4 regions of the Rhodococcus sp. NPDC003348 genome follow, and region 1 is predicted to be linked to each of the others. Evidence: riboswitches for the same ligand, from Rfam matches in the RefSeq annotation. Region 1 holds a riboswitch; each other region holds the start of a gene.
The links. A riboswitch is a leader RNA that binds a small molecule or an ion and turns the genes downstream of it on or off. The one in region 1 is predicted to bind S-adenosylmethionine.
Positions count from the first base shown of each region.

Region 2: it holds a riboswitch for S-adenosylmethionine, as region 1 does, so the genes downstream of both, ACWDU4_RS08710 (bifunctional o-acetylhomoserine/o-acetylserine sulfhydrylase) here and ACWDU4_RS15140 (putative leader peptide) in region 1, are expected to answer to the same signal.
Region 3: it holds a riboswitch for S-adenosylmethionine, as region 1 does, so the genes downstream of both, ACWDU4_RS20845 (hypothetical protein) here and ACWDU4_RS15140 (putative leader peptide) in region 1, are expected to answer to the same signal.
Region 4: it holds a riboswitch for S-adenosylmethionine, as region 1 does, so the genes downstream of both, ACWDU4_RS03105 (aminotransferase class V-fold PLP-dependent enzyme) here and ACWDU4_RS15140 (putative leader peptide) in region 1, are expected to answer to the same signal.

Region 1 covers NZ_JBSFRT010000020.1:91,517-97,217, reverse strand. Annotated here, with positions in the region: gene ACWDU4_RS15155 (ABC transporter permease) at 1-329, opposite strand, end outside; gene ACWDU4_RS15150 (ABC transporter permease) at 322-1,383, opposite strand; gene ACWDU4_RS15145 (ABC transporter substrate-binding protein) at 1,387-3,036, opposite strand; gene ACWDU4_RS15140 (putative leader peptide) at 3,119-3,217, opposite strand; SAM riboswitch class I at 3,234-3,327, opposite strand; partial or broken gene ACWDU4_RS15135 (DUF222 domain-containing protein) at 3,637-4,694, shown strand; gene ACWDU4_RS15130 (HNH endonuclease signature motif containing protein) at 4,674-5,162, shown strand; gene ACWDU4_RS15125 (NtaA/DmoA family FMN-dependent monooxygenase) at 5,214-5,701, opposite strand, start outside.
Region 2 covers NZ_JBSFRT010000009.1:102,053-107,753, reverse strand. Annotated here, with positions in the region: gene hutU (urocanate hydratase) at 1-26, shown strand, start outside; gene ACWDU4_RS08735 (amino acid permease) at 40-1,431, opposite strand; gene ACWDU4_RS08730 (Rv2640c family ArsR-like transcriptional regulator) at 1,516-1,875, opposite strand; gene ACWDU4_RS08725 (ArsI/CadI family heavy metal resistance metalloenzyme) at 1,984-2,445, shown strand; gene arsB (ACR3 family arsenite efflux transporter) at 2,462-3,520, shown strand; gene ACWDU4_RS08715 (arsenate reductase ArsC) at 3,517-3,915, shown strand; SAM riboswitch class IV at 3,965-4,075, shown strand; gene ACWDU4_RS08710 (bifunctional o-acetylhomoserine/o-acetylserine sulfhydrylase) at 4,213-5,517, shown strand; gene metX (homoserine O-acetyltransferase MetX) at 5,514-5,701, shown strand, end outside.
Region 3 covers NZ_JBSFRT010000035.1:6,512-12,212, reverse strand. Annotated here, with positions in the region: gene ACWDU4_RS20860 (PhoH family protein) at 1-234, opposite strand, end outside; gene glyA (serine hydroxymethyltransferase) at 578-1,891, opposite strand; gene ACWDU4_RS20850 (nuclear transport factor 2 family protein) at 2,086-2,544, shown strand; gene ACWDU4_RS20845 (hypothetical protein) at 2,530-2,904, opposite strand; SAM riboswitch class IV at 2,943-3,052, opposite strand; gene ACWDU4_RS20840 (DUF885 domain-containing protein) at 3,082-4,311, opposite strand; gene coaA (type I pantothenate kinase) at 4,403-5,335, shown strand; gene ACWDU4_RS20830 (flavin-containing monooxygenase) at 5,307-5,701, opposite strand, start outside.
Region 4 covers NZ_JBSFRT010000003.1:130,350-136,050, reverse strand. Annotated here, with positions in the region: gene ACWDU4_RS03120 (4-hydroxybenzoate 3-monooxygenase) at 1-332, shown strand, start outside; gene ACWDU4_RS03115 (L,D-transpeptidase) at 384-1,616, opposite strand; gene ACWDU4_RS03110 (LysE family translocator) at 1,695-2,324, opposite strand; SAM riboswitch class IV at 2,513-2,629, shown strand; gene ACWDU4_RS03105 (aminotransferase class V-fold PLP-dependent enzyme) at 2,680-3,960, shown strand; gene ACWDU4_RS03100 (putative leader peptide) at 3,971-4,063, shown strand; gene ACWDU4_RS03095 (hypothetical protein) at 4,112-4,735, shown strand; gene ACWDU4_RS03090 (winged helix-turn-helix domain-containing protein) at 4,840-5,310, opposite strand; gene ACWDU4_RS03085 (flavin reductase family protein) at 5,404-5,701, opposite strand, start outside.

The DNA.
Region 1 (5,701 bases):
AGCCCGGCGCCGTGCACGACCCGCGTGTACACGTCGCGGCCGATGTTGTCGGTGCCGAACCAGTGCGCGGCACTCGGGCCCTGCAGTTTCTCCGCGGGCACGCCCTGCAAAGGGTCACCGGACGCGAACACCGACGGAAACAGCGCGAACCCGATCGCGAGGAGCAGCACGACCGCGGACAGCGCCACCACCCAGTTGCGGCGGAGCCCGCGGACGGCGGTGCGGAGCGCCGCGGGACGGACGGTCGCGGCCGCCGCGGTGGATCCACGGCGCTGTACCGGGGCTGTGTCCGCGATCCCGACGGGTTCCCCGATCAATGTGTCAGACATGGGCCTTCACCTCCACGGTCTCGTCCTGCGATGTGGCATTCGGGTTCGTGGAGATCGGGGACGGGGAGTTCGGGGCGCCGCCGGCGGCCGATCCTCGCCTGCCTGCCGCTCGGCGGCCGCCGTCGACGATCCGCGGATCGATCAGCGGATACAGCAGATCGACGGCGAGGTTGACGAGCACGAACACCAGCGAGCTGAACACCACGACGCCCTGCACCACCGGTATGTCCTGGGCCATCACCGACATCTGGGTCAGCCGGCCGAGCCCGGCGCGGGAGAAGACCGTCTCCACGACGACTGACCCGGCGAGCAGGGTCCCGACCAGGACACCGGCGATGGTGAAGGCCGGGATGCTCGACAGCCGCAACGCATGCCGTGTCTGGATCTGCCAGCGGGACGCTCCCTTCGCCCGTGCCGCCTCGATGAAAGGCTGCCGCCAGGTGCTCTGCAGGCTGGCCGCGAGCACCTGCGCGATGACCGCACCCGTCGGCAGGGCCAGGGTGATCGCGGGCAGCACCAGGTGGGAGAGGCCGCCGTCGCCGAACGCGGGGAACAGCGTGAGGCGGAACGAGAACACCTGCAGCAGAATCAATCCGACCCAGAATGTGGGGACCGCGACACCGAGCGGCGGCAGCGAGAACAGGAGGCTGCGCAACCGGGTCGATCGCGTGTAGGTGGCGAGGAACGCGACCGCCGTGCCGAACACCACGGCGAGCACCAGAGCGGTGAATGCCAGCGCCAGGGTGCCCGGAACAGCCGAGGCGATCGCGTCCGTCACCGACTGGCCGGTGGAGATGGACGTACCGAAGTCACCCCGGACCGCGGCCGTGAGCGCGTTCCAGTACTGCACCCACACCGGCTGGTCCAACCCGTATCGGGCCTGCAGCTGCGCGACCGCGTCGGCATCGATCGCGGCACCGCTGGCGGCGGCGGAGTCCACCGCCATGCTCACCGGGTCGGACGGCAGCAGGTACAGCACGACGAACGACACGGTGAAGGCCGCCCACAGCACGCCGATCGCCTGCAGCACGCGGGATCCGAGATATCGAGTCATCGGCTACTCGCTGAGCCAGGTGTCGAAGAACTGCAGGCGTGCGGATGCCTCGAACTTGAGGTCCTGCACGGTGGCACCGGCACCGATGGCCTGGGACAGCTCGACGGTGGGAAGCCACAATCCGTTGTCGAGGACCAACTGCTGCGCCCTCTCGATCAGCTCTCCCCGCTGCGCCGGCTCGGTGGTCCGCAGCTGGGCGGCAAGCACCTCGTCGAGCTCGGGGATCGGACCGCGGGCGTTGAGATTACGGCCGTCGATCCCGAAGGCGGTGCGCAGGATGTCACCGTCTGCGCGGGTGCTGTTGTAGTAGGTGGAGTCGTAGTCCTTGGTCGACTGCCGGGCGGTTTGCTCGGCCGTCGAGACGAGTTCGAGTTGCAGGTCGATGCCCACGGCGCGCAGCTGTTGCTGGACGAGCTCGAGGATGGCCTGGTTTCCGGCGAACACCGCGCTGAAGGTGACCTTGAAGCTCAGCGGCTTCCCATCCTTGGCACGGATACCGTCCGGGCCGGGCTTCCAGCCGGCCTCGTCGAGGATCTTCCTCGCTGCGTCCGGGTCGTAGGTGGCCGCCGGGAGTTCCACGTAGTTTGGGGTCGCGTAGGCGAGTGTGCTGGTGGCGGGCCGAAAGTCGGGCCCGAGCACGGTGTCGACGAGCTCCTGCCGGTTGATCGCGGGGACGATTGCGGCGCGCACCGCCGGGTCGGCGAGGACGCCGCGGGTCACGTTCGGCTGGAATCCGAAGGGAATACCCGGGTTCGACGTGGTGAGGATCCGACCCCCGGAACCCTCGATCTGCGGAGCGTCCTGGGGAAGGGCATCGGAGACGGCGTCGAGCTGGCCGGACGCCAGCGATCCACTGCGCACGCCGGATTCGGGCACGATGGTGAACTCGATCTTGTCGAGATAGGCCTCGCCGTCGTGCGCGAACACGTCCGAACCCCAGGCGTAGCCGGCGCGCTTGGCCAGGGTTGCCGACTTGTCCTGGACGTAGCTCTCGTAGACGAACGGGCCGGTACCGGACAGGTTGCCCGCGCACCGCTGCTCCGCGGTCTTCGCGACGTCGGTATCGGACAGGAAGCCGAGCTGCACCGTGGAAGCGGCCTGCAGGAACTGCGAATTCGGCGACGAGAAGCCGACCTGCACGGTGCGTGGGTCCACCACGGTGGCGCCGGTGTAGCCCGACAGGTAGCTGGCAGCCAGAGGCGCCTTCGCCCCGGTCAGTGCGTTCAGGATCGAGTCGAAGTTCTTCTTGACCGACTCCGCGGTGAACGCGGAGCCGTCGCTGAAGGTCACCCCGTCGCGCAGGTGAAACGTGAACGAGGTCGCGTCGGCATTGACGTCCCAGCTCTCCGCGAGCCACGGCTTCGGTTCCCCGGTCTCGGGGTCCTGGTCGGTGAGCGAATCGACCACCTGCCGGGCCACGTAGATCGTTTGGTTGGAACCGGATTGGGCCGGGTCCGCGCAGGTCGGGGCGCCCGAAAGCCCGTACCGCAGGGTGCCGCCCGCATGTGGGGTACCGGCATCGGTCCCGCCGGCCGCGTCGGCGGACCCGCACGCGGTCAGGCCCGCGGTCAGTGCCGCGGATGCGGCCAACGCGAGCGCGGCTCGACGCCGGCGATGGGCAGAAGTTGACGACAAGAACACCGAGGGCTCCATTTTCTCTACACGCACAGATCGCTGCACGGCGCCGGGGCACCGCGTGTGCGGTGCCCCGGCACCGAAACGGGGGCTGATCCGATCAGGACTTCGGGGCGAACGAGGCTGTGGACGAACAGGTTCCGGAAGCGACACGGCACAGGTCGATGTGCAGCCGCGCCCATGCGGTCACGAAGCCCATGCCGATCATGCCAACGCCTCCATCGTTCCCGGCGGTAGCACCCTCTCCTGACGATCAGGGGGTTGCTGCGACGTCGTCGAGCCGGGTCTCTCGGTCGCTCTGGATGGTCGATGCCGATGTTAATGATCCACCTGTCCCTGACAAAGCCTTAACGTCAGCGCGATCGAAACCCTTCTCCGAGATGCCATGTCGATACGTTGGGGTCGGTTGATCGCCCGAGGGTGTGCGCCTCGCGCATCTGCGCGATGTCACCTTCGGAAATCGCATCCGGCTGTCACCGATGTCTCGGTACACGGCCGTCGCCGGTGTTCCCGGCGACTGGGCCTGAACCCCACGCTCGACCCGCAAAACCAAACGAGCAGGCCGAGCAGATCCACGAATCTGGTCAATCTGTCGGACACCCGAAGTAGAATTCGAACATGAGTTCGACAATCGGGGGCGGGGGAGTTGGCCAGGTGGAACACCACCTGGCCGCCCTCGATGCCGCCGTCGACGGCCTGCTCGGGGTGGGACTGGTCGGACTGTCGGACGGTGACGTTGTAGAAGTGATGCAGCGGTTCGAGACGTCGCTGAGGAAGGCCTCCTCGGTCGGGAACCGGCTCGTCGTCGAGGCCGGCGAACGCTCACTTCCGGGAACCCTGGCCTGCCGATCGATCAACGAATTCCTCGTCCAGACACTGCGAATCTCGGGAGGCGACGCGGCCGCGCGGGTCAAGCGGGCACGCAAGACCGGGGTGTGGCACACCGTCGTGGGGGAACCGATGGAACCCACCTTGCCGGAAACGTCCGCCGCACTGACCGACGGCGCGATCGGTGTCGATCATGTCCGGGTGATCGCGCAGGTGATGCGCAAGGTTCCGCACGGAACCGACGTCGACAAGATCGAGGTCGCCGAACGGATCCTCGCCGACACCGCCCGCTCCACCACTCCCGAAGACGTGACGATGATCGGCGTCCATCTGCTCGCGCACCTGGCGGCCGACGGCGACGTTCCCGACGAGAAGGATCGCAAACGACGCCGCGGGCTGCGGATCGGGAAGCAGGGCCCCGATCTCATGACGCCGGTCTCCGGACTGCTCGATCCGGAGTTGCGGGCGATGTTGGAGCCGGTGCTGGCGAAACTCGCACGACCCGGCATGAACAACCCCGACGATCCCGAGTCGCCCAGGGGCGACGTGGACTCGCCGGACCTGGATCGCACCGCACTCGCGAAGGCCGCCGCCCGCGACACCCGCACTGCGTGCAACGCAACCACGACGCCATGAAAGCCGCTCTACGACAACTACTGTCATCGGGTGTGCTGGGTGCTCATCGGGGATTGCCGGTGACCGCGATCATCACCATGACCCTGAAGCAACTCGAACAAGCGACCGGGATCGTCACCACCGCCTCCGGTGGCATCGTCCCCATTTCGGATGCGCTGCGGATGGCCGAGCAGGCCCATCCGGTGCTCGTTCTGTTCGATCACCGCGGACGACCACTGCACCTCGGACGCTCGAAACGTCTCGCGTCCGCCGATCAACGCCTTGCGCTGATCGCCGCGTCCGGTGGCTGCACCCGCCCCGGCTGCGACGCACCCGCCTCGATTACCGCCGTCCATCACATCCGTGAGTGGAAGGACGACGGGCGTACCGACATCACCAACGAGGACCTCGCCTGCGATGCCTGCCACGCCCTCGTCCACGACGGACCGGGCGGCTGGAAGACCCGCACCGCACCCGACGGCACCGAGCACGCCGGGCGGACCGAGTGGATCGCACCGAGACACATCGACCCGGGACAAGGACCGAGGGTCAATCACAGACATCACCTCGACGAGATCATCGCCGAGTCCGTCAAACACGCCCGTGCACGCCGCGAAGCCGAAGTGCGCGAACATCACCGCCGCTGGCAACACGGGATGAGCGGTGTCGACCATGGTGGCGGTGACGACGACGCGCCGTGACCCGAGGTCGCCCACTCCGGGTGGAAAGCAACGGTCACCCAGCGGAACCGGCTACCCGACGGTGACGGGGTGCGCCGGAACAGGCAGAGCGAGGTTGTCGCGCAGTGTCGTGCCCGTGTACTCACTGCGCAGGACGCCGCGGTCCTGCAGGTGCGGCACGACCTGGTCGACGAACTCGTCGAGGCCCGTGGGCACGAGGTGCGAACCGATGATGAAGCCGTCGGATCCGTCGCTGCGCACGAAGGTGTCGATCTGCTCGGCGATCTGTGCGGCGGTCCCGACGATCGGGCCCCGCTCGAACTGGTCGGCGACGGTCTCGCGCAGTGTCAGCTTCTTCTCCTCCGACACCGCACGGAGTTTCGCCACGGTGTCGAAGCGGTCCTGGTGGATGAACGCGCGGCCCTGAATGATCGGCGGTGCCTCCGGGTCGGGGTCGATGTCGGGGATCGGCCCGTCCGGGTCGTACGCCGACAGGTCTCGGTTCCACAACTGCTCGAGCAGGATCAGTGCGGTCTGGCCGGTGACCTGCTGGTCGCGGA
Region 2 (5,701 bases), on a different contig from region 1:
GGATCCCGATGCGGGAGCGACGATGAGCGCAGGCGTGGGTCAGTCGACGGGTACCGGGACCGGGTCGGCCGCGGCCACCCGGGGGCGGACGAAGCGCAGGTAGGCGAGCGTGAGACCGGCGAGCCACACGGCGCCGACCACCAGGGCGACACGCGAGTCGGCATCGAACGCGAGCACCACGATCACGAAGCCGAGGAACGCCAGCGCCGCCAGCTGCCCGTACGGCCACAGCGGGACCGGGAACTTCAGGGCCGCCGTCTCCTGCGGGCTCATCCGGCGCCGCGACCGGTACTGCGACAGCAGGATCATCACCCACACGAAGATCGTCGCGAACGTGGCGATCGAGGCGATGACGACGAACACCGACTCGGGGATCAGGTAGTTGAGCAGCACCGCGAGCAGCAGCGCCCCGATCATCACCACCACCGTCATCCACGGCACCCCGCCCCGGGTCACCTTCGCCATCACCGCGGGCGCCTGGCCGCGCTGCGCCATCCCGTACATCATCCGGCCCGCACCGAAGATGTCGCTGTTGATCGCGGACAGCGCCGCGGTGATGACGACGACGTTGAGCACGGCGGCGGCCGGACCGATGCCGATGGCCTCGAAGATCTGCACGAACGGGCTGCCCTCGGTGCCGATCGTGTGCCACGGGTTGATCGCCATGATCACTGCGAGGGTGGCGACGTAGAACAGCATGATCCGCACCGGCACCGTGTTCACGGCGCGGGGAATCGTGCGGGCCGGGTCCTCGGCCTCACCGGCGGTGATGCCGATGATCTCCGTGCCGCCGAACGCGAACATGACGATCGCGAAGCAGGCGACGAACCCGCCGAAGCCGTTCGCGAAGAAGCCGCCCTCGGCCCACAGGTTGCTCACTCCGGTGCCGGTGTCGTGGACGCCGAACCCGAAGATCAGGATCGCGATGCCTGCCGCGATCATCGCGACGATCGCGGCCACCTTGACGAGGGTGAACCAGAACTCGAGTTCGCCGAACACCTTGACGCTGAGCAGGTTCAGCGCACCGATGAAGAACACGATCGCCAGCACCCAGATCCAGCGCGGCACGTCCGGGAACCAGAAGCCCATGTAGACACCGAACGCGGTGACGTCGGCGAGGCAGACGACGATCATCTCGAACGTGTAGGTCCACCCGGTCATGAATCCGGCGAGCGGGCCGAGGTGCCGGCCCGCGTACTCCCCGAACGAGCCGGACACGGGGTTGCTGACGGCCATCTCACCGAGTGCCCGGAGCACGATGTAGACGGCGGCGCCGCCGATCAGGTAGGCCAGCAGCACGGACGGCCCGGCCTTCTCGATCGCCCCGGCCGACCCGTAGAAGAGTCCGGTCCCGATGGCCGAGCCGAGCGCGATGAATCGGATGTGGCGGGCGTTCAGCCCTCGGGTCAGCGCCGTCGCGGCGTCCTTCACTTCAGGCTCCCAGCTAGGTCGTGCAAGCGTGCGACCAGCACTTTAGCCGTGTTGCGCAGGTCACCACCCTGCGGCCCGGGCGCGTCAGGCGCAGCAGTTCGGGTCTAGCACCGCCCGCAGCGCGTCGAGGGAGTCCCGGCGCACCCGGTGGCAGACGCTCATCCCGTGCCGGGTGGACTCGACCATCCCCGCCTTGCGAAGCTGCGCGAGGTGGTGGCTGACGGTGGACTCGGCGACGTTCAGCGGGACGGCGAGGTCCCCGGTGCACATCTCCGCGTCGGGGGCGGTCAGGAGCAGCGAGAGCAGCTTGACACGGACGGGGTCCGCGAGCGCCTTGAGCCGTAGCGCGAGCTGCAACGCGTCGTCGTCGGAGATCGGAGTGGCGGACACCGGTGCGCAGCAGATCGGTGCGGTCACGTCGAGCACGGGCAGCGCCTTGGGCATGAGTCCGATCATCCCAGCCTCTTGACATATGTCAAGAAGGTGGCGCACCCTGGGCCCCGCAAGTAATTCGACATATGCCACAAAGGTTGGCACTTCGAGGAGGCCGCCATGTCCCGCGCCCAGCTCGCCCTCAACGTCGACGACCTCGACCAGGCGATCACGTTCTACTCCAAGCTGTTCGGCACCGCACCCGCGAAGCGCAAGCCCGGCTACGCGAACTTCGCGATCACCGAGCCGCCCCTCAAACTGGTGCTGCTGGAGAACCCCGGCAAGGGCGGCACCATCAACCACCTCGGCGTCGAGGTCGAGTCGACCGAGCGGGTGCACCAGGAGATCGCCCGCCTGTCCGGAGAGGGCCTGTTCACCGAGGAGGAGATGAACACCACCTGCTGCTTCGCCACCCAGGACAAGGTGTGGGTGACCGGCCCGGCCGGCGAGAAATGGGAGGTCTACACCGTCCTCGCCGACTCGGACGCCTTCGGGACCAGCCCGCAACTGCTTGCCACCGGCGAGGAGAACTCGGACGGCACCTGCTGCGGCACCGCGGCGTCCTCCACGTCGTGCTGCTGACCGCGGCTTCGGTCCGGTGACCACGGCAACTCCGGTCGGCAGGCTCTCCACCCTCGACCGTTACCTACCCGTCTGGATCGGCGCCGCCATGGTCGCCGGACTGATGCTCGGCCGCGCACTTCCGGGGATCAACACCGCGATCGAGAAGGTGCAGGTCGACGGCATCTCGCTGCCGATCGCCCTCGGCCTGCTGATCATGATGTATCCGGTCCTGGCGAAGGTCCGCTACGACCGTCTGGGCTCCGTCACCGGGGACCGCAGGCTCCTCGTCGGCTCCCTGTTCCTGAACTGGGTCCTCGGGCCCGCGCTGATGTTCGCCCTCGCCTGGATCTTCCTTCCGGATCTACCCGAGTACCGAACCGGACTGATCATCGTGGGCCTGGCCCGCTGCATCGCGATGGTGGTCATCTGGAACGACCTGGCCTGCGGCGACCGCGAGGCTGCCGCCGTGCTGGTGGCGATCAACTCGGTCTTCCAGGTGATCATGTTCGCCGTCCTCGGCTGGTTCTACCTGTCGGTGCTGCCCGGTTGGCTGGGTTTCGAGCAGACCACCATCGACGCCTCGCCCTGGCAGATCGCGAAGTCGGTGCTGATCTTCCTCGGTCTGCCACTGGTCGCCGGCTACCTCACACGCCGCTACGGAGAGAAGGCCAGGGGTCGCGACTGGTACGAGTCGACCTTCCTGCCGAGGATCGGCCCGTGGGCCCTGTACGGACTGCTCTTCACAATCGTGGTGCTCTTCGCGCTGCAGGGCGACCAGATCACCTCCCACCCGTGGGACGTTGTGCGGATTGCCATCCCCCTGCTCGCCTACTTCGCCATCATGTGGGGTGGCGGCTACCTACTGGGCGCCGCCCTCGGACTCGGCTACGCACGCACGACCACGCTGGCGTTCACCGCCGCCGGCAACAATTTCGAACTCGCCATCGCCGTCGCGATCGCCACCTACGGCGCGAACTCGGGGCAGGCGCTCGCCGGTGTGGTCGGTCCCCTGATCGAGGTCCCGGTCCTGGTCGGGCTCGTCTACGTCTCGCTCGCCCTGCGTGGGCGATTCTCCCGAAAGGTGCCCGCATGACACCCAGCGTCCTGTTCGTCTGCGTCCACAACGCCGGCCGTTCCCAGATGGCCGCCGCGTTCCTGACACACCTCGCAGGGGACGCGATCGAGGTCAGGTCGGCGGGCAGCGCACCGGCGGAGTCCGTCAACCCGGCCGCCGTGGTCGCGATGGCGGAGGTCGGGATCGACATTTCCGCGCAGAGCCCGAAGGTCCTCACCACCGACGCGGTGCAGACGTCCGACGTGGTGATCACCATGGGTTGCGGGGACACCTGTCCGTGGTTTCCCGGCGTCAGCTACCGCGACTGGGCCGTCGACGACCCCGCAGGCAAGGGCCTAGACGACGTCCGCCCGGTCCGGGACGAGATCCGCGCCCTCGTCGAGGCGCTGATCGCAGAATTGCTGCCCGCGTGAACCGAACCCGTTGTCGAGGGTGTGACCGGTACCGCTAAGATCGCTGCCAGGTCATGAGTGCCAGTGCCAAGCCCCGGCTCGCTGGTCGGCAACCCTCCATCCGCGGTGGGGTGCCCCGGGTGATGACCTGGTCCTCCGGAACGGAGGACAAGCGCGGGTCCGCTGGGACGGACCCACCAACCGGGCCACGACCCACCGGAGGTTTCACCATGTGTTGTTGTCGCAGATAGGCCCCAGCCAGCCCCGGGCGCCCTTGCCGCGCCTCATCTCCCGACACTCTTGGAGCAGAGCCAACTCATGAGCGAGAACGCAACCGATCCGACCGCCAACTGGACCTTCGAGACCAAGCAGATCCACGCCGGCCAGACATCGGACGCCACCACCAAGGCACGCGCGCTGCCGATCTACCAGACCACCTCGTACACGTTCGACAACACCGACCACGCCGCCGCGCTGTTCGGGCTCGCCGAGCCGGGCAACATCTACACCCGGATCATGAACCCGACGCAGGACGCGGTCGAGCAGCGGATCACCGCGCTCGAGGGCGGCGTGGCCTCGCTGCTGCTGTCCTCCGGTCAGGCCGCGTCGACCTTCGCGCTGCTGAACATCGCGGGCGCCGGCAGCCACGTGGTGTCCAGCCCGAGCCTGTACGGCGGCACCTACAACCTCTTCCACTACACGCTGCCGAAGCTCGGCATCGAGGTCACCTTCGTCGAGGATCCGGACGACCTGGAGCAGTGGAAGGCCGCGATCCGCCCGAACACGGTCGCGTTCTACGGCGAGTCCATCGCGAACCCGCGCAACGACGTCCTCGACATCCCCGGCATCTCCGAGGTCGGGCACGCCGCCGGCATCCCGCTGATCGTCGACAACACCGTCGCCACCCCGTACCTGCTGCGCCCGCTCGAGCACGGCGCCGACATCGTCGTGCACTCGGCGACGAAGTACCTGGGCGGCCACGGCACCGCGATCGCCGGTGTCATCGTCGACGGCGGCACCTTCGACTGGACTCAGGGTCGCCACCCCGGCTTCACCACCCCGGACCCGAGCTACCACGGCGTCGTGTTCGCCGACCTCGGTGCGCCGGCCTACGCCCTCAAGGCGCGGGTCCAGCTGCTCCGCGATCTCGGGTCGGCGGTCTCGCCGTTCAACGCGTTCCTGATCAGCCAGGGCATCGAGACCCTGAGCCTGCGCATCGAGCGGCACGTGCAGAACGCCACCGCGGTTGCCGAGTTCCTGCAGGGCCGGGACGAGGTCACCTCGGTCTCCTATGCCGGTCTGCCCAGCTCGCCCTGGTACGAGCGGGCCCAGAAGCTGGCCCCGAAGGGCGCGGGCGCGATCGTCGCGTTCGAACTCGCCGGCGGTGTCGAGGCGGGCAAGAAGTTCGTCGACGCCCTGACCCTGCACAGCCACGTCGCTAACATCGGCGACGTGCGCTCACTCGTCATCCACCCCGCGTCCACCACCCACGCCCAGCTGAGCGCGGAGGAGCAGCTGGCGTCCGGCGTCACCCCGGGCCTGGTTCGCCTGGCGGTCGGCATCGAGGGCATCGACGACATCCTGGCCGACCTCGAAACCGGTTTCGCGGCGGCGGCATCTTGACGATCGGTTCCGTTTCGGGCGCCCGTCCGGCCGGGTCCCACGAGGGATTCCCGTCGCCGGACGGGCGGCTGACGTCCGTCTCCATCGGCGCGGTGACGCTCGAGAGCGGCGCGGTGCTCCCCGACGTCACTCTGGCCGTGCAGGTGTGGGGCGAACCGAACAAGACCCGCGACAACGTGGTGCT
Region 3 (5,701 bases), on a different contig from region 1:
GATCGGCACCGGTTGGTCCAGCCGACCGTGCTCGAGTCTGAGATCGTCGAGCATCCGAAGCGCCTCGCGCGCAAACCATCCCAGCTCGTGGTGGTGGCGCTTGCCCTCCAGTTCACTGATCACGACCAGCGGCATGATCACGTCGTGCTCGGCGAACCGGGTGACGGCCCACGGATCGGAGAGCAGGACCGAGGTGTCGAGGACGTAGGTGCGGACGGAGCGGTTTGCGGTCACGGTGGCTCCTACACCTGCACGGCGCCCGCGCAGGCGGCGGTTCGCTGGGCCGGTCGGTCCGGGTGGGTCTGCGACCCACGGGGACCGGGCGCCGGTCCCCTCGCCCTGAACGAAGTCAGTCACGACTCGAACCTCCCGGACGGGCAACTTCCCCTGTCACCCGTTGAACGGAACGCTACGTCCAACTCACACGCCCGTGCGGCAGCAACACGGTGAACGTTGGGTTAAGCGGGCCCCCGGATCACCGGGCCCGTCCGGCGACGGCTCCGGAACTCGACGCATCCCCACGGAACGCCGAAACGGCCCACACCCCGAGGGGTGCGGGCCGTTTCGGCGGTGACAACTAGACGTTCTTGGAGAGCATGCCCCAGTCCTCGAGCCCGTCGTAGAGCGGGAAGTCGAGGGCCAGCTTGGACACCCGCGCGCGCAGGGCGGCGACGTCGGAGTCCTGACCGTTCGCGAGGGCGGTGGCGATGATGTCGGCGACCTCGGCGAACTCGGCATCGCCGAAGCCACGGGTGGCCAGCGCCGGGGTGCCGATTCGCAGGCCCGACGGGTTCATCGGCGGGCGCGGGTCGAACGGCACGGCGTTGCGGTTGACGGTGATGCCGATCTCGTGGAGCAGGTCCTCGCCCTGCTGGCCGTCGAGCTCGGAGTTGCGCAGGTCCACCAGCACCAGGTGCACGTCGGTGCCGCCGGTGAGGACGGAGATGCCGTTACCGGCGACGTCGGAACCACCGAGACGCTCGGCGAGGATCTTCGCGCCGGCGAGGGTGCGCTCCTGCCGGTTCTTGAACTCCTCGGTGCCTGCGATCTTCATCGCGACGGCCTTCGCGGCGATCGCGTGCATCAGCGGCCCGCCCTGCTGGCCGGGGAACACCGCGGAGTTCAGCTTCTTGGCCCACTCCTGCTTGGCGAGGATCATGCCCGAGCGCGGACCGCCGAGGGTCTTGTGGACGGTGGTGGAGACGACGTCGGCGTGCGGCACCGGCGACGGGTGCAGACCGGCGGCGACGAGGCCGGCGAAGTGCGCCATGTCGACCCACAGCTTGGCGTCGATCTCGTCCGCGATCGACCGGAACGCCGCGAAGTCGAGGTGCCGCGGGTAGGCGGACCAGCCTGCGATCAGGACCTGGGGACGCTCGGCGAGGGCGATCTCGCGGACCTTGTCCATGTCGACGACGTGGGTGTCCTCGCGGACGCCGTACGACGCGACCTGGTACAGCTTGCCGGAGAAGTTGAGCTTCATGCCGTGCGTGAGGTGACCGCCGTGCGCGAGGTCCATGCCGAGCAGCTTCTCGCCCGGGTTCATCAGCGCCATCAGCACCGCGGCGTTGGCCTGCGCGCCGGCATGCGGCTGCACGTTCGCGAACTCCGCACCGAAGACGGCCTTGGCGCGCTCACGCGCGAGGTTCTCGACGACGTCGACGTGCTCGCAGCCGCCGTAGTAGCGGCGGCCGGGGTAGCCCTCGGCGTACTTGTTGGTCAGCACGCTGCCCTGGGCCTGCAGCACCGCGCGGGGAACGAAGTTCTCCGAGGCGATCATTTCCAGGGTGTCGCGCTGACGGGCCAGCTCACCGTTCATTGCCGCGGCGACCTCGGGGTCGAGTTCGGCGAGCGAAGCGTTGTTCACGTCGGTGCTGGGCACAGCGGTCATCGAGGGATCTCCAAGCGAAAGGCCGGGCAGGGGCAGGTCTCATTGTAGGGCCAGGTCAGTGACCCCCAACCACGGGTTCCCGGGAACGAGACCCGCGGCACCGTCCCGATCGCCGGGACGGGCCGCCGGCACCGGCACGGCCGCGGTTAACGTCCACGGCGATCCCACCCGCCACCGACCTCGGGAGCACACGGATGACCCTCGACGATCTGCTCGCCGAACGCGCGATCACCCGCGCCCTGACCTTGATCGCCCGTGCGATGGACGACCGCGCCTGGGAGGCCCTCGACCACCTGGTCCTCCCGGACGCGACCGCGAACCTGGGCACCGGCGAGCTGGATGGTCGCGTCGAGATGGTCTCAAGCATCCGGTCGTTCCTGGACGCCTGCGGGCCGACGCAGCACCTGCTCGGCAATGTCGTCGTCGACGTCGACGGGGACACCGCGACCAGCCGCGCGTACGTCTCGGATCTGCACCTCGGAACCGGTGAGCGCGCGGGCGTGACCTTCCAGACCCTCGGCGACTACCACGACACCTGGGTCCGGCGCGGCGACGCGTGGCTGCTGGCCCGCCGCGTCAAACTCTCCCGCGGGCACGTCGGATCCTTCGCCGTCCTCGGCCCCGGCCCCGAGGGCTGGTCACCGCGCGGCTGAGGGCGCCACCCGCGACGCTCCACAGACGGCGGCCTGCTGCGGAGCGGCGAGGTTGAACAGGAGGTTCCCTCCGGGGCCGGACGGCACAGCCAGCGCGTGCCACCCCGACTTCCAGCGGGCGAAGCCGCCGGTGCGCCGCAGCGCGGCCGCGAGTCGACGCGCGTCGTGGTGCCAGCGAACCACCACTTCGTCGGGCCATTCCAGTCGGATCAGACCGTCGGACTGCACCACGGCGAGGACGTCGATCGACCGCTCGTCCTCCCAGCTCTTGCGGGCGTGGATGAAGTGCACCTGGTGACCGGGCCCGTAGCTGGTGCAGCGGTGGTCGACGGCCGGAACGTCGTTGGACGGATGGGGCATGTGAAACTCCCGAGTTCCTCGGGCCTCCCGGAATCCCGGGGGCGCTCGTGCCGGCACCGGTCGGTGTCAGCCACTTCGTCACCCGAGCCACCCGCGAGCGTGGGGTTGGCGGCCGTCCAGTCGGGGCTTGGCGACGGCACTCGTGAAGCGGCCCCAGTGTATGCGACCGGACCCCGGTCAGCGCAAAACGGACGGGATGAGCGGCTCGTCGAGCAGCCGCCGGAACCGTTCGGAGCGCTCCTCGGCGTTCCCGCCGCGGTCCAGCCACGATCCGAGCAGGCGATACCCCTCCACATAGGTGGAGGTGTAGGCCCGCCACAACGGCGACGACAGGAACCGCAGGGACTGCCGGGCCCGTTCCGGGGTGGTGAGGTTCCACGTCTGCAGGAACTGCGCGACGTCGTCGTGCGAACGACCCCGATCGTGCAGCAGCAGCGCCGCGTCCTGCCGCACCCCGAGCAGCTTCGAGGACGCGTTCGACAGCGCCTCCGCACGCTCGCCGTCGAACCGCAGCCCGAGGTCGGCGTAGATCTCCTGCGCCCACTTCCCCCATCCCTGCCCCTGGGTCACCCCGCCGGCTCCGCTCCCGCGCCCGACGATCGCACCGAGCGCGAGGTCCGCGAGCCCCTCCGCCATCAGGCACTGTGGGGTGTTGACCAGGAAGATGGTGTGTTCGATCTGGCCGGCGTCGACCAGGCCGGCTTCCTTGCGGCAGTGCTCGGTGTGGTGTCCCGGGTATGCCTCGTGCGCGATCAGATGCGGCAGATTCGCCATGTGCTGCTTGAGGTCCGAGTTGATCGCGACCTTGGACCGGTAGTTGCCGAGGTAGTAGTTGAAGCCCGACCAGGGCTTGTCGCCGACCACCTCGTACTCGACGCGTTCGGTCTCCGGGAGCGGGTAGCGGGCCCGCACCAGGTCGCGCAGTGCGGACGAGAACGCCTCGACGCAGTCGGCGAGCCGTTCCGGTGGGATCTCGTCGGCCGCACGGTGCGCCTGAAGTCGCTGGGCCAGCGGCTGGTTCCCGTCGCCGGCGAGCACCTCGTCCATCGCCCGGTGCGCGTCCCGGTAGTCCTCGACCGACCCCGGTTCGATCCGCACGTCGAAGTAGGCGTGAACCTCGTCGACGAAGCCGATCTTCTCCCCCGCGAACGTGCGGGCCGAGCATTCGAGTGCGCGCAGATGGACGCCGAGGAACTCAGCGCGATCGGCGGGCAGGTCGACGTTCGGCAGTTCGCCCCGCAGGTGCGCGGCGCGGCGGGCCAGTTCGCGGGGCTCCGGAGGCGGCGCGTTGTCCACCTGACGCCGCAACGCCGGGTCACCGGTGAAGGCGTCGACGAACCCCTCCTCGATGCGATCGAAACCGAGTCCGAGCAGCAGATACTCGCGTACGAAGGTGGCGGCGTCCATACCTGTGAACCCTAGTGTCCGGACCCGGCGCGGCGCTCCGGTGTGGGGACGCGCACAATTCCCCTATGCAGATCGAGGCCGGGACGCGCGCATGGCGAGGGTGAGCGAAAGCAGCCCGTACGTCGAATTCGACCGAAAGCAGTGGCGGACACTGCGCAAGTCGACACCGCTCGTGCTCACGGAGGAAGAGCTCCAGGGCATGCGCGGCCTCGGCGAGCAGATCGACCTCGACGAGGTCGCCGAGGTGTACCTGCCGCTGTCCCGGCTGATCCACCTGCAGGTCGCCGCCCGGCAGCGCCTGTTCGCCGCGACCGCGACGTTCCTCGGCGAGAAGCACCCGGACCGGCAGGTGCCGTTCGTGATCGGGGTTGCCGGGTCGGTCGCGGTCGGCAAGTCCACCACCGCCCGCGTCCTGCAGGCCCTGCTCGCCCGCTGGGACCACCACCCTCGGGTGGACCTGGTGACCACCGACGGGTTCCTCTACCCGACAGCGGAACTGACCCGGCGCGGCATCATGCACCGCAAGGGTTTTCCGGAGAGCTATGACCGACGCAAGCTGCTCCGCTTCGTCACCGAGGTCAAGTCGGGGGCGGAAGAGGTTGCCGCGCCGGTCTATTCGCACCGGTCCTACGACGTGGTGCCCGGCCAGTACCACCTGATCCGCCAGCCCGACATCCTGATCCTGGAGGGACTGAACGTCCTGCAGACCGGGCCCCGGCTGATGGTCTCGGACCTGTTCGACTTCTCGATCTACGTCGACGCGAAGGTGGAGGACATCGAGCGCTGGTACATCAAACGGTTCCTGGCGCTGCGCAAGACGGCGTTCGCGGACCCGAACGCCCACTTCCACCACTACTCGAACCTGTCCGACGCACACGCGACGATCGCCGCCGAGGACATCTGGAACTCGATCAACCGGCCGAACCTGGTGGAGAACATCCTGCCGACCCGCCCCCGCGCAACCCTGGTGCTGCGCAAGGACGCCGACCACTCCATCAACCGGCTACGACTGCGGAAGCTCTGACCCGCTTCCGGCCGGCGTCGATCTCCTTCGTCAGGTCACGAACGTAGCGAGCGAAGTCGACCTGAATGGTGTGCCGCGGCGCCTGGTAGTACTGGGCGAGGCTGGCACCCTCGTCGGCCTCGACGATCCGGTTCATCTCGGCGACGGAGGGCAACGCGTATGTGCCGGCGAGGATTCCGGCGACGAGTTTGCTCTGCTGCTCGGCGAGGTTGACGATCGTCGGCGATGCCTGCGCCAGCCCCATGAAGAACAGGTTGTCCACCCCGGGCCGCACGATCCGCTTGAACAGCGGGAAGCGGTGCCGCGCATCGGGTTGCAGCGCCGGATCGTCGAAGAACGGGAAGCTCATCTGGTACCCGGTCGCGC
Region 4 (5,701 bases), on a different contig from region 1:
TCTTCCTGGCCGGCGACGCCGCGCACATCGTCCCGCCCACCGGGGCGAAGGGACTGAATCTCGCAGTCTCCGACGTGGCCTTGCTGGCACCCGCGCTGATTGCGTTGCTGCGCAAGGACGACGAGACCCTCGCTGACGGCTACAGCGAGAGCGCACTGCGTCGCGTCTGGCGCTGCACCCACTTCTCCTGGTGGATGACGACCATGCTGCATCAGAGCGGCGATCCGTTCGACGCGCAGTTGCAGCGTTCGCAACTGCAGTGGATCGCCGGCAGCGCGGCCGGCTCCACCGGACTCGCCGAGAACTACGCCGGACTCCCGATCGGTATGTGAGAAGTCTCCGTCGCCCGTGAGTCCGTCCGGCCCGTCAGGGGACGGAAGGACTCACGGGTGCAGCGCGCTTCCGGCCAGCCACTGGTCCCACGGCACGCTCCAGTCGCCGTTCTGCCACACCTCGAGCGGGGCGCCGCCGGTGTTGCGGATCTCGACGACGTCGCCGGGCTGCGAGAAGTTGAAGAACCACTGGGCGTTCGTCGGGTTCAGGTTCAGGCAGCCGTGCGAGGTGTTGGTGTTGCCCTGCGCCCACACGCTCGACGCCAGCTCGTGCAGGTAGATGCCGTCGGTGCTGATCCGGGTGGCCCAGTTGATCGACTCCTTGTAGCCGAGGCGCGAGTTGATCGGCAGCCCATAGGTCGACGAGTCCATGATCACCGGGTTCGCCTTGTCCATCACCGTGTAGGTGCCGGGCTGCGTCCAGAACGAGAGCGTCGTGTTGCCGATCGTCTCGGTGCCGCCCATGCCCATCGACGTCGGCATCTCGCGGACCACCTGGCCGTTCTCGTAGACGGTCACCATCTTGGTGTCGTCGTCGGCGATCGAGACGTGCGAGTCGCCGATCCGGAACGAGACCTTCTCGTCCTGCTCGCCGTAGAGGCCCTTCCCGAGCTGGGTGCCGTAGATCTTCGCGTCCACCGACACGGTGGTGCCGGGTGCGTAGTACTCCTGCGGACGCCAGTGCGCGTTCTGGTCGTCGAGCCAGTACCAGGATCCCTGAACCGGGGGAGTGGTGGTGACCGTCATCGCCTTCTCCGCGGCGGCCCGGTCGCCGATCTCCTCGTCGAAGTGCGCCACCACAACGAGGCCGACGCCGTACGTGCCGCCGTCCGTGATCGACTGTCCGCCGGTGGTGTTCAGGTACAGCCGGGTCTGGTTGTTCGGCGCGACGGTGGTGAAGGTCGTGTCCTTGGTGGTCGCGACGCCGCGGGAGTCGGTCGCTGCCACGGCCAGGTCGTAGGTCTTCCCGTATCCGAGTGGTTCGGCGGGCTTCCAGGACGTCTTGTCCGGTGTGGTGATGCCGTCGATGACCTTGCCGTCCGGGTTGGTCAGCGTCACCGACGTCAGCGTGCCCTGGGTGACGTCGACGCGGATCGGGCTCAGCGGGTTCACGGGAGTGTCGGTGTCGCCCGGGGTGAAGGTGATCGACGCCTCGGACTCCTGGGTCGCGGACGCCGCGGCGCCGGAGGACCCGGTGTCGCCGCCGTCCGAGCATCCGCCGAACAACAGCGCTGCGGCCACCGCGGCCGCGAGTGCGGTGGACTTGCGACGAAAACGCGACACTTCATGCCCTCCAGGATTCGAGCGGACACGATGCACCGCACGTTCGACTTGCCAGTTCAGGATATCGGCGCACGGGGCTCAGGCGTTTCCGGCGGCCGATGCCAGGGTGCCGACGCCGAGCACAGCGAGGATGCCTGCGCTCACGCTCTCGAGCCGCGCTGTGATCCGCGGGCTACGCAGCAGAGCGACCAGTCGGGACGCGGCGACCGCGAACCCGCTCATCACGACCAGTGCGACCGCGGCCTCCACTGCACCGAGCGTCATCGCCGATCCGAGCGTGACGTGACCGAGGAACTGCGGTACGACGGCCAGGTAGAACAAGCCGACCTTGGGGTTCAGTGCGCACGAGAGCACCCCCGCACCGAACGCCGAAACCGGGCGCGTGGCCGCGGCGACCGGGGCGGGTGTGTCCGCGACCGTCGCCGCACGACGGCGCTGCAGCGCCCGCAGTCCGAGGTAGAGCAGATACAGGCCGCCGGCGATCTTGAGGACCCGGTATGCGCTCGCCGACTGTTCGAGCAGCGTCGCCAACCCGAGCGCGACGACCGCGGCCCACAGGAGACCACCCAGGCTGACGCCGAGCGCGGCGGCGAGACCCGGACGGGTGCCCCCGATGCTGTAGCGCAGCACGAGGAACGAGTCGGGTCCGGGCATGATCGCCAGCAGCAGGCAGACACCCGCGAAACTGATCAGGGTTGCGGTGGTCACCGAACCAGGAAACCGCAGTTCCGGTGTGGTTTTCAAACCAATTTCCGGGTGCAGGTCCGGTGCCGGTCGGGAGTGCACGCCGCGCACCGGGATTCGGCATCCGAGCACAGCGTGAGGTGATGGAAGTCACAGCGAACTCGGTGTGGCCGGGTTGACAGCGCGGCCGAACGGCTGCCATTCTCGGCTCAGGTCATGAGTGCCAGCGCGTAGCCCCGGCTTGCTGGCCGGCAACCCTCCACCGCGGTGGGGTGCCCCGGGTGACGACCAGGCCGTGAATCCAATACCGGACACGGCAAGCGCGGACTCGATGCATCAACCCTCACCGCACGAGTCCCTTGACGTAAGGGATGACGCCATGACTGCTGTACTCGACACCACCCTCTGTGCCGACGCCGTTCGCAACGAAAACTGTGATGGCACTGCGCCTTTCGCGCCGGTCTGTGGCAGTGACCTGATCGCGCCGCTCGCCGACGGCACTTCGATCGCGTACGCCAACTTCGACTACGCCGCCAGTGCCCCCGCGCTGTCCGCCGTCGCCGAGCGGGTGCAGTCGCTGCTGCCGTTCTACGCCAGCGTGCACCGCGGGGCCGGCTACGCCTCCCAGGTCTGCACCGAGCGGTACGAGGGCGCCCGTGACGTGGTCGCCGACTTCGTCGGGGCCCGCACCGACGACGTCGTGGTGTTCACCCGCAACACCACCGACGCACTGAACCTGCTCGCCTCCTGCGTGCCCGGCGAGGCCGTCGTCCTCGACATCGAGCACCACGCAAACCTGTTGTCCTGGAACCGGAACGGTGCCCGCGTCGTCCGTTCCGCGGACACCGTCGAGGAAACCGTCCAGCGCATCGTCGCCGAACTGTGCACCCGCCCGGCTGCACTGCTCGCCGTCACCGGCGCCTCCAACGTGACCGGCGAGGTGCTGCCGATCGCCCGCCTCGCGCGGATCGCCCACGAGTGCGGCGCCCGGATCCTGGTCGACGCCGCCCAGTTGCTGCCGCACCGCCGCGTCGACATCGCCGAGCTCGGCGTCGACTACCTGGCCTTCTCCGGGCACAAGCTGTACGCGCCGTTCGGCGCCGGCGCCCTCGTCGGCCGCGCCGACTGGCTGGACGCCGCCGAGCCCTACCTTGCCGGCGGCGGCGCCACTAAGAACGTCGAGATCGACGCCGTGCAGTGGGCCGCCGCTCCGCAGCGGCACGAGGCGGGCACCCCGAACGTGCTCGGCGCCGTCGCGATCGCCGCGGCATGCGAGACACTCGCCGGGTTCGACGCCGACGCCGTCGAGCTGCACGAGCGCGTGCTGTGCGACCGACTCACGGCCGGACTCGAATCGATCGACGGTGTCCGGGTGCTGCGGATCTGGCCGGACTCGCCGGACGCCGTCGGCATCGTCACCTTCACCGTCGCCGGCGCCGAGCCGCGCGCGGTCGCGACCCACCTGTCGGACCTGCACGGCATCGGAGTGCGGGACGGCAAGTTCTGCGCCCACCCGTTGCTGTCGCGCCTCGGGTACGCCGAGGGGGCGGTTCGGGCCAGCCTCGGACTCGGCAGCAGCAGCGCGGACGTCGATCGCCTGATCGCCGCAGTCGGCGAGTTCGCCGCGCTGCGCGCGACGAACGGTGTTCCTGCACGGTAACATCGGCGTCATGACTACGGACGCGGTGGACCTGATCGGTGGCCAGTGGTGCCGCCGGCACGTCGACCTGTGCCGTACCGCCTCGGGTATGTGTCCGGTCTGAGCTCGGCCTCGCCGGACCCGTCACTCCACCACCTTCCCGAGGACAGTCATGTCTGCATCGTTTTCGTCCCGTCCTGTCCGGCCGCTGCATGTGGCCGTCGAACTCTCCGGCGCCGGCCACCACCCCGCGTCGGCTGCCCACACCGATTTCCGAATCCCTTTGGGGCTCAGTGACTACTGGGTTCAGCTCACCTCCTCCACCCTCGATCTCGTCGGGGATCCGGGCTCCGTGATCCGGGTGCGAGCCCGCGACCTCGGGGAGGCGCAGCGGCGCCGCGAGACCGCCCGCATCCGCGCGGCGGCGGACGGCCGCGACCCCGACACGGTCGCGGTCCTGCTCGACGTCGAGGTGCTCCTCGCCGACGATCACCGTGCCGCCCGGCGCGAACTGGCCCGCCTGGATGCCGGCCTGACCGAACCCCATGTGCCGGAGTCCCTCTCGTACATCGGCACCCCGTCCGGCCTGGCCGGTCTGATCGCCGACATCCGCGCCGCCGGAGTGGCGGACGGTGTCACCCTGCTGCCCCTGGTCCTGCCCAGGGTGCTCGACCGCGTCGTCGACGACGTGCTGCCCATGCTGCACGAGGGTGGCGTGACCGAGCCGTCCGCGGTCCTCGGCGAGGTTCTCGGGCAGTTCGGGTTGTCACCCGACCGGCGCGCGCTCGCGTCCTGACCCGCCGCGCGCCGCTCCGGGCGTGACCCCTCACGGCTGAAGGTGGCCTTCAGCCGGTGGAGAACGAAACGGGGTTTGCCTGTGGTCGGCGACGCGTGACCACGTCACCCCAGGACGACATGGATACGCGGGTCCGGATCGAAGCGGTAGCCGGACCCGCGCACCGTCGACACCTGTCCGCCGAAGCGGCCCAGCTTGGTTCGGACCCGCGAGACGTGCACGTCGACGCTGCGCCCGGCGCGGTCCCGCTCGCCGAGGGTGCCGCTCAGTTGCAGCATCCGGCGACGCGAGACGACCTCACGCGGCCGACTGGCCAGGTGCGAGAGTATCTCGAATTCGGTGTGGCTCAGTGAGATCGGCGTCCCGTCGAGTCGCGCTTCCCGAGCGGGCAGATCGATCAGCAGTGGGGCGGTCGCATCGACGCCCGCGCGCACCGCGACGCCCGGCAACAGTTCACGCGCGCTGACGCGCAGTGCATCGGCGAGCGCTGTCAACTGACCGCGGTCGGCGGATCCGGAGAACTGCATGGTGAGCACGAGGTCGGTGCTCGACCTCGGAACTGACGAATCGGTCATGGGGGCTCCGATGTCGGATGGATCGGGTGTGACGGCCGGGTCAGTGCGGGCCGTGACATTCCCGTTCGACGTGGATGCCGTTGGAGGCGACGGTCATTCGTCGAGTGGGCTGGACCGGTGGTAGCGGCCGCCGTGGTAGAGGAGTGGAGCGGCCGCGGCCTCCGCGTCGTTCTCGTCGTGGATCCGGGTCACCAGCCCGATCACCAGCGTGTGATCGCCCGCCGGGATCAACTGATGCACGGTGGTGCGGAGCCAGATCGGGGTGCCGTGCAGCACCGGTTCCCCGGTCTCGAGTCGCTTCCACAGCGAGGTGTCCGAGAAGCGCTCGTCGGCGCTGCGGGAGAACCGCTGCGCCAGGTGCCGCTGGTGCTCGCCGAGCAGGTGGATGACC